DNA from 3 places in the Clostridium sp. CS1-1 genome. Region 3 is predicted to be linked to each of the others. Evidence: a T-box and tRNA genes for the amino acid it is inferred to sense, from the RefSeq annotation. Region 3 holds a T-box; the other regions hold tRNA genes.
The links. The T-box of region 3 lies ahead of leuS (leucine--tRNA ligase). A T-box ahead of a tRNA ligase gene usually reads a tRNA of that ligase, here a tRNA-Leu.

Region 1: it has a tRNA-Leu gene. The T-box ahead of leuS (leucine--tRNA ligase) is inferred to sense a tRNA for this amino acid. The anticodon was not compared.
Region 2: it has a tRNA-Leu gene. The T-box ahead of leuS (leucine--tRNA ligase) is inferred to sense a tRNA for this amino acid. The anticodon was not compared.

The regions. Positions count from the first base shown of each region.
Region 1 covers NZ_CM148680.1:429,271-432,462, reverse strand. Annotated here, with positions in the region: rRNA gene AC0N0V_RS01895 (16S ribosomal RNA) at 1-1,136, opposite strand, end outside; tRNA gene AC0N0V_RS01890 (tRNA-Leu) at 1,567-1,655, shown strand; gene AC0N0V_RS01885 (undecaprenyl-diphosphate phosphatase) at 1,953-2,786, opposite strand; gene AC0N0V_RS01880 (FUSC family protein) at 3,089-3,192, opposite strand, start outside.
Region 2 covers NZ_CM148680.1:4,227,283-4,230,474, forward strand. Annotated here, with positions in the region: gene AC0N0V_RS19865 (amidohydrolase) at 1-810, opposite strand, end outside; gene AC0N0V_RS19870 (hypothetical protein) at 1,006-1,263, shown strand; RNA gene ssrS (6S RNA) at 1,332-1,510, opposite strand; tRNA gene AC0N0V_RS19880 (tRNA-Leu) at 1,521-1,602, opposite strand; gene AC0N0V_RS19885 (lytic transglycosylase domain-containing protein) at 1,695-2,279, opposite strand; gene coaE (dephospho-CoA kinase) at 2,301-2,924, opposite strand; gene polA (DNA polymerase I) at 3,148-3,192, opposite strand, start outside.
Region 3 covers NZ_CM148680.1:189,367-192,558, reverse strand. Annotated here, with positions in the region: gene AC0N0V_RS00920 (DUF5685 family protein) at 1-399, shown strand, start outside; gene AC0N0V_RS00915 (J domain-containing protein) at 383-991, shown strand; gene AC0N0V_RS00910 (hypothetical protein) at 1,010-1,522, shown strand; T-box leader at 1,648-1,865, shown strand; gene leuS (leucine--tRNA ligase) at 2,053-3,192, shown strand, end outside.

The sequences.
Region 1 (3,192 bases), 240 kb from region 3:
TTAACCCGGGCAGTCTCACTAGAGTGCTCAACTTAATGGTAGCAACTAATGATAAGGGTTGCGCTCGTTGCAGGACTTAACCTAACATCTCACGACACGAGCTGACGACAACCATGCACCACCTGTCTCCCTGCCCCGAAGGGCTTCCTCCATTACGAGTAATTCAGGGGATGTCAAGTCCAGGTAAGGTTCTTCGCGTTGCTTCGAATTAAACCACATGCTCCGCTGCTTGTGCGGGCCCCCGTCAATTCCTTTGAGTTTTAATCTTGCGATCGTACTTCCCAGGCGGAGTACTTATTGTGTTAACTGCGGCACAGAGGGTTGGACCCCCCTACACCTAGTACTCATCGTTTACGGCGTGGACTACCAGGGTATCTAATCCTGTTTGCTACCCACGCTTTCATGCCTCAGCGTCAGTTATGGTCCAGAGAATCGCCTTCGCCACTGGTGTTCTTCCTAATCTCTACGCATTTCACCGCTACACTAGGAATTCCATTCTCCTCTCCCACACTCTAGATATCCAGTTTGAAATGCAGCTCCCAAGTTAAGCCCGGGAATTTCACATCTCACTTAAATATCCGCCTACGCATCCTTTACGCCCAGTAAATCCGGACAACGCTTGCCACCTACGTATTACCGCGGCTGCTGGCACGTAGTTAGCCGTGGCTTCCTCCTTGGGTACCGTCATTATCGTCCCCAAAGACAGAGCTTTACAACCCGAAGGCCTTCATCACTCACGCGGCGTTGCTGCATCAGGCTTTCGCCCATTGTGCAATATTCCCCACTGCTGCCTCCCGTAGGAGTCTGGACCGTATCTCAGTTCCAATGTGGCCGATCACCCTCTCAGGTCGGCTACGCATCGTCGCCTTGGTGAGCCTTTACCTCACCAACTAGCTAATGCGCCGCGGGTCCATCTCAAAGCGGATTACTCCTTTAATTAGTTCTTCATGCGAAAAACTAATGTTATGCGGTATTAATCTCCCTTTCGGGAGGCTATCCCCCTCTTTGAGGCAGGTTACCCACGTGTTACTCACCCGTCCGCCGCTAATCCACCCCGAAGGGTTTCATCGCTCGACTTGCATGTGTTAGGCACGCCGCCAGCGTTCGTCCTGAGCCAGGATCAAACTCTCAATTTAAAAGTTTGCTTGCTCATTACTGTTTTGTTACTTTAAAAGTAACTCAAAGAATTGCTGGTTTATTTAAAAACAAGTTTTAACTTATTTTTCACTCTGTTTAATTTTCAAAGACCACTGTTTTGCTGACTCAATTAGATTATCACACGTTGACTATTTTGTCAACATATTTTTATTATTTTTTATCAACTTTCGTCATCTCCTGACGACATGTGTTATTGTATCACAAAAGTATAGCCTTTAATGTTACTTATCGTTCAAAATTTAAACTTATATTGTATATTCTTTATTTTTCTAGCGATTAATTAAATTCACATATAATGACACTCCAGGATAAGTATATGATAATCAAACTTTTTTACAATTATTTTAAACTTTTCTATTGACACTAAAACTATTCTGAAATATAATGATTATTGTCAGTACGAATTGCGCTGGAGTGGCGGAACTGGCAGACGCACAGGACTTAAAATCCTGCGGGCTTTAAAACCCGTACCGGTTCGATTCCGGTCTTCAGCACCAAAAGACGAGATATTTTATATCTCGTCTTTTTTTATTTTATTGATTCAAAGTACTATTATATTAGATTGTAACTTTATAATTCTAGACTTATCAATTTAAAATATATAAACACTGATAATGTAAATTTAGAAAACAACGGAAGACAGACCTTGATTTTACGCAAACCGCTTTTATTCAATGTAATTAACGAATCGAATTTTCCGATTTTATGTTAACCTTTCTTTCAAAATACCATATAAGAATTTACCCCATAAAAAAACAAAACCTTACTCCAATATAGGAATAAGGCTAATGAAATTATACTGTTATTACTTTTGTAAACACTAGAATAAGTATTATTACTCCAATAAATATTCTATATATAGCAAATACTCTCATTGGTTTTCTTTGTAGGAAGCTTATGAACTTTTCTACAACAACTATAGCAACAACAAAAGATACTACAAAGCCTACTACAAGAGCTATAATTTGTGAACTATTCATTACAACATTTGATTTTATTAATGAAAGTCCAGAAGCTGCTACCATTGTAGGTATAGCTAAGAAAAATGAGAATTCTGCAGCTGCCACATTATTTAAACCACTCACCCATGCTCCCATTATAGTAGAAGCTGATCTTGACATACCTGGCCATAATGCAAGGCATTGGAAACATCCTATTTTAAATGCTTGTACAATATTAACGTCATCAATACTTCTAGTTTTGTTTCCTCTTCTATATTTTTTCTCCATAAATATCATTAAAAATCCGCCTAGAACTAATGCGATTGACACAGTAACAGCATTAAATAGTTTCTCTTCAATAGTTTTATGTAGAAGAAGTCCTATAACAGCTGATGGCATAAATGCCACAATTATGTTCAACCATAACTTGAAGCCCCATTTTCCAGGCGCGATATTTATCAAGGAATTTTTTATTTTTTTCCAATAAAGAACAACTATAGCTAATATAGCACCAAGCTGAATTACAACTTCAAACATACCCACATATTCTTTTGGATATGCTGGTGCCCGAAAATTAATCAAATTTCCTACTATAATCATATGTCCAGTAGAGGAAACAGGCAAAAACTCGGTTACTCCTTCTACTATTCCGATAATAGCAGCTTTAAGCATAAGAATTATCTCCATTATTCACACTCACTCTCTTACTTAATTTTTATAACAACAATTTTCATTATACTATTTTAAGCAGTCAAAATACAACCTATAACTTATCTATAAACAGAATTCTAAGCATCAGATGGAGTTTTAACTCCACCTGATGCTTAGAAGTCGTTATCCAGGGACGTAGCCGCTCTTTACTCCCCCTTGGAGAAAAGCAGAGAACCCAAATCTCCGATTTGGTGTGAATCGCTTTCACAGAGTGCGGGGGAGTATTAGAGCGGTTAGTCATCGGATAAACTATTTCCTTATAAGCTTACCCATATTATTTAAAGACCTTCTAATGTACATAAACCTTCTATTATTTTATTTGTATGATAGTTAAATACTACACTTATCTCGCTATCGTCCTCCTCAATAGTGAAATCATGTC
Region 2 (3,192 bases), 1.0 Mb from region 3:
CATTGGTCCAAATGCAATTGGTATATTCTTTTCCTTTAAATACTCCTTAACTAAGTGAGCCTCTGTACCATGTTCTATAACAAGTTTTTTAATATTAAATTCATCTGCTATTCTTATAGCAGTAACTATATCATCAGCTCTATGTGCATGTGCCCTTAGAATAATTTCTCCTTTTAATAATGGTATTACAGCCTCTAGTTTTATATCCCTTTCCACAACTTTTCCCGAATCTTTACGTTCCATATAATCTTGTGCTCTCATGAACAATTCTCTTATTAAAGAAGCGGTTCCCATTCTTGTCACTGGACACTTATGCTTAGTACCATATGTACTTATAGGATCTTCCCCTAAGGCAATCTTAAGTCCTGATGGATTCTTTACCACCATTTTATCTATTATATCACCGTAGGTTTTAATTACAATATTGTTGCCACCTACTGCATTATTACTTCCCGGCCCACTCATAACAGCTGTAACTCCTGAAACCACTGCATCATTAAACGCAATATCTAATGGATTTATGCCGTCAATTGCTCTCAAATGTGGCGTTAGTGGATTTGAGGTTTCGTTATTATCTATTCCAAGCTTACCTGTTCCTTCTTCGAGAATTCCCATATGTGTATGACAGTCCACAAACCCTGGCAAAGCATAATTTTCTTTTATATCAATAACTTCTAAATTTGTATTTTCACAATAGATATTTTCAGCAATCTCCTTTATTTTTCCATCTTCTATTTGTATATCTCTTTTTATAACATCACCTTTAACATTTTCCATCAACAAGCAGTTCTTTAACAATGTTGATTTCATCCAAGTCATCTCCCCCTATGAGCTAAGTTTATAAGTATATACTATATTCCTAGCATTAAATGCTCATATGTATAATAACCTAAAACTTTTTTTTTATTCTATTATGAAATTAAATTAATTTATATATAAGTTATAAAAAAGCTTAATAGTGAAACAATAGAATATGTATAGAATTATTGATGGAGGTTTAATAATATGACAAAAAAGTTTTCAGTAATACTAATGGCTGATGAGAATAATTGCGCCGTTAAACAGGTGAGTCAAAATACTTATAGTCAGATAAACGATATGAAGCACGCTGGCGAAGACGACGAAAAAATTGTAAAAAGTTTAGTTGAGTTAGCCACTACAGAAACTAATATAGTTACAAATGGTGTTAGCAGAAGTGAAGCTATTGAATATGCTCTAGATACTGGAGAGAAGTATGTTATTCTAAAAGCATTTCATACTTAATGAAAAAAGTTATCCTCAAAATTAAATAAGAGAGGTATTTCTACCTCTCTTAAAATACATTTCATTATAAATGCTCCAAAATACCGCTACTCTAATTTTGACACCTATCTCTCGATAGGTGGGTGTTCGCACAGTTGCTGCAATCTTCCTTCATAAAATGAAGGCCTGAACTTCACATCTCGATATAGAACTCCCTTGTAAGTAATGTAGGTTCAAAATAAGAGCTCCACGAATACCTCAGAAATCATTTATTTTTATGGTGCGAAAGATGGGACTTGAACCCACACGGTCTCCCACACGCCCCTCAAACGTGCGCGTCTGCCATTCCGCCACTCTCGCATATCTTATTTTTATTATACTATATTTTTATAGATTGTCAACTATGGCATTTATAATATGTAAATTGTATACTTCTATGGAGTATAAACTTATTACTTATCATAATCCATAGAAGTATTTAATTTACTGCTACTTTCTCCGTATAAATACTTATAAATCCTATAGTTTACCTTTACTTTCTTGACATACTTGTCCGTTTCTTTGAATGGTATATAGTGTAGATTTTTTCCATCTGCAGAATGCTCTGAATTTTTTAACCATTTCTGAACGTTTCCTCGTCCTCCATTATAAGCGGCTAATACAACTTCTATATTATTATCAAATTCATCTCGTAAATTATCTAAATACCAGCATCCCATCCTTATGTTAAATTCAGGTTCATATAGCATTTCAGTATTATAATGCACTATTTCCATTTTCTCAGCAGCCCACTCCGCAGTATCTCCAGTTATCTGCATAAGTCCATATGCATTCTTATTAGACTTAGCCTTTTCTTGAAAATTACTTTCAGTTTTTATTACTGCCGCTACTAAGTATGGATCTAAATCATATCTCTTCGAATATTTTACAATATGATCCGTGTATTTTATCGAAAAAAAATGTCTTGCAATATTTTTTACATTCATTAGTAATAAGACCAAAAATATAATTACAAATACTCGTTTAATAACTTTCAACTTAATATGTGTCTTAAAAAGTTATATCCTAAGACACTCCACCTCCCTATACTTGCTCCCAATATCTTTAAGAATATTTTCTACTTCCTCCTTTGTTTTTTTCATTGTGCCTGTATTATCGATTATATAGTCTACTATATTCTTTTTCTCATCTAAGGACATTTGAGAATCTATCCTATTTTTTGCCTGTTGCTCTGAAAAATTATCTCTATCTATTACTCTTTTTATTTGAGTTTTTAAATCTACCCAAACAAGTATATTTATGTCCATATACTTATGCATTCCATTTTCTATTAAAGTTGGAGCATCTAAAACACATAGTGATTCTTTTTTCTGTTCTAGTTTATTAATTCTACTAGAAATCTCTTTGTAAATATATGGTATTATTATATCTTCATAGATTTTTCTTTTAGCTTCATCTTTAAAAATGAAGTTTCCAAATTCTTTTCTTTTAAGTTCACCATTTTCATTAAAGAATTTTTGCCCAAAACATACTTTTACTTTTCCCAGTATTTCAGGATATAGTTTCAGCACCTCTCTAGCTACTATATCTGCATCTATTATAGCCAATCCTCTTTCTTTAAACAAATTTGATACTGTGCTTTTACCGCTTCCAATACCACCTGTGAGCCCTATTTTTAACATTATATCACCACCATGCATAAGCAATTTTAAAATCTATTTTTATCCAACTAATACCTGACTCGATTCGCACCAAATCGGAGATTTGGGCTCTCTGCCTTCACTCTGTAAAAGCTTGGTAGCTGTTAGATTCGTTTAACTAGAAATCAAGTAGTGATGGAACCTCTACCTGATCGCTAGTTTAACTTTAAATAAATTCCTTGTTAAACTTTTACTTAAAGACTTTTTACTTTGCTTCGTACCAGTTTTCTCCTATATTCATATCTACTTC
Region 3 (3,192 bases):
TCTCATCCTTTTGGCGAGCTTACTGGCTTTATACTCTCCTCTTATAGACATGATGAAAATAAAAACAACTTATATTGGCTTGGATATAATCTTGGTAAGTGGATATATATTATAGATGCATGGGATGATTTAGAAAGAGATATAAAGGACAAAAAATTTAATGTTATAAATAGTTGCTTTAACACGGATAATAATCAATATACTGAGTTTTCAAAAGAAATAGAAGGTAGAATAGATTTTATATTAGGCTCTAGTGCTGCTCAGTGCATGGATTATTTAAACAAACTACCCTTGAAAAAAAATCAAGAACTACTATATAACATTCTACAGTTTGGTCTTTTAGAAAAAATGGATAAAGTATTTAAAAGGGGTGTATGTAAAAATGAAAAATCCATATGAGGTTCTTGGAGTATCTCAAAATGCTTCTAAAGATGAGATAAAAAAGGCTTACAGGGAATTAGCTAAAAAATATCATCCTGATCAGTATGGTAATAATCCCTTAAGAGATTTAGCTGAAAATAAAATGAGGGATATTAATGAGGCTTACCAATACTTGATGAATAATAGCCCTAACTCTTCTAATTATAACAATGAGAATAATTATAGCAGCAATACAAACTATGGTGGTTCATCCTCTTATGGTTCTATTGAGGTGGACATAAGGAACGGAAACTTAGGTAGAGCAGAAGATCAGTTGAGAAGAGTTACAACAAGAGATGCTGAATGGAACTACTTAATGGGATTATTACATATAAGAAAAGGTTGGTACAATGAGGCCTATAATTACTTAAATTTAGCTTGTCGTTTATCTCCAACTAACGGAAAGTATAGAGATGAATTTAACAGGCTAAATAATATGAATAATTCCTACAGAGAACCTTATCATAACAATAGAAAAAATGATCGTGGATTGTGTGATATCTGTGCTACTTTATATTGTCTTGACTGCTGCTGTGAATGTGGTGGAGGAGACTTTATTGACTGTTGTTAGAAGGGATGCGTGAGTAATGTGAATGGGAGGAGAAAAAAAACTACGAATATAGCTAAGGGAGGTCTTTTTACTGCTATTGGTGTTATCTTAATTTACTTAAGTACCATAGTCCCAGTTAATAAAGCCTATCTACTTGCTATAGCTTCCTGTATTATCCCTCTAGCTGTTGTTACAACCAATATAAAAAATGCAGTAGTTATATATTTTGCAACTTCATTACTTTCACTACTTATTTGTGGAATTAGAACCAATGTTATAGCCTATATCTTATTTTTCGGTTTATATGGTATAGTAAAGTACTATATTGAAAGAATAAGAAAGTTTTATATTGAGATTATATTAAAATTAACGTTTTTTAATATAATCTTAGCTATGCTATTTTTATCATATAAGATCTTTTTCCCAAACCTATTACAAATACATCTTCCTCTATATTTACTTATAATAGGTACTCAAATAGTCTTTCTAATATTTGACTATGTCATAACTATGTTTATAGGTTATGCAAATAGAATCCTTATTAAGAAGTAATTCCTTCATATCCTGCATGGGCAGCCATAAAAAGAACTCTCTATGATAAAGAGTTCTTTTATTATTTTATATAACTATCTCTTGACAAAAACTTACTATTGCTATAAAATTTTTATTAAATTAATATGGATGCATTGATAAGGAATAGTAATATTTCTATCTTCTTAAGAGAGCTACTGTTTGGTGGAAAGTAGTGTTGATAATATATGAACTCGCCTTTGAGCTTATCTGCAGAAAAGCAGATACGGTTAGAACCGTTATATTTTTTGAGTGAAATTAAGTATATTAACATATTTAATTTAATAAGAGTGGTACCGCGGAGTATAGACTTTTCGTCTCTTAAATTAGGAGATGAGAAGTTTTTTTATTTTTATAGTATATATAATCAATTATTAATTTCTGTACTTGTTTAACTATAAAAAGCTTAATTTAATATCTATGCTATTTTAAAATAAACAAAGCTGTTTATTTTATGTAAATATTGTTAAAATAACTATTATATAAGTAAACTATGGAAAAGGAGCGATTTTATGAGTAACTACGGTACTAATGTAGATGAAAAGTGGCAAAAGAAATGGGAGGAAACAGGTTTATATAAGTTTGATGATACAAATTTAGAGAATAAACTTTATACACTAGAAATGTTCTCTTATCCTTCTGGAAGCAGACTTCATGCCGGTCACTGGTTTAACTATGGGCCTGTTGATTCCTGGGCTAGAATGAAGAGAATGCAAGGTCATAATGTATTTCAACCTATGGGCTTTGATGCCTTTGGTCTACCTGCTGAGAACTTTGCTATTAAAACAGGAATCCATCCTAAAGATTCTACAATGAAAAATATTGATACCATGGAAAAGCAACTAAGAGCCATGGGAGCTATGTTTAACTGGGAAAATGAAGTAATTACTTGTCTTCCTGAGTATTATAAGTGGAATCAGTGGTTATTCTTAGAGCTTTATAAAAAAGGCTTAGCTTATAGAAAGAAGGCTCCTGTAAACTGGTGCCCTAGCTGTAACACTGTTCTTGCTAATGAGCAAGTTGTGGATGGTGCTTGTGAAAGATGTAGTACTGAGGTTACTAAAAAGGATTTAACTCAGTGGTTTCTAAAGATCACAGACTATGCTGATGAATTATTACAAGAATTAGATAATCTTGATTGGCCTGAAAAAACTAAGGCTATGCAAAGACACTGGATTGGTAAATCCATAGGTGCTCAAGTAACTTTTAAAGTAGAGAATTCTGATTTACAGTTTGATGTATTTACTACAAGAGTTGATACACTTTATGGAGTTACATATGTAGTTTTAGCACCTGAAAACACTTTAGTTGATAAGCTGACTTTACCAGAATTCAAGGATCAAGTTGAATCATATAAAGATCAAGCAAAAAAACAATCTGATATTGAAAGACAATCTATTACAAGAGAGAAAACAGGTGTCTTCAGTGGGTCTTACGCAATTAACCCTATAAATGGAAGAAAGGTTCCTATTTGGGTTGCTGATTATGTATTGAACACATATGGCACAGGAGCAGTTATGGCAGTTCCTGCTCATGACGAAAGGGACTTTGCTTTTGCAGAGAAGTATAATCTTCCAATAGAAAGAGTAATTGAAGGTGGAGATTCTCTTCCTTATACTGAATATGGAAAGATGATTAACAGTGGCGAATTT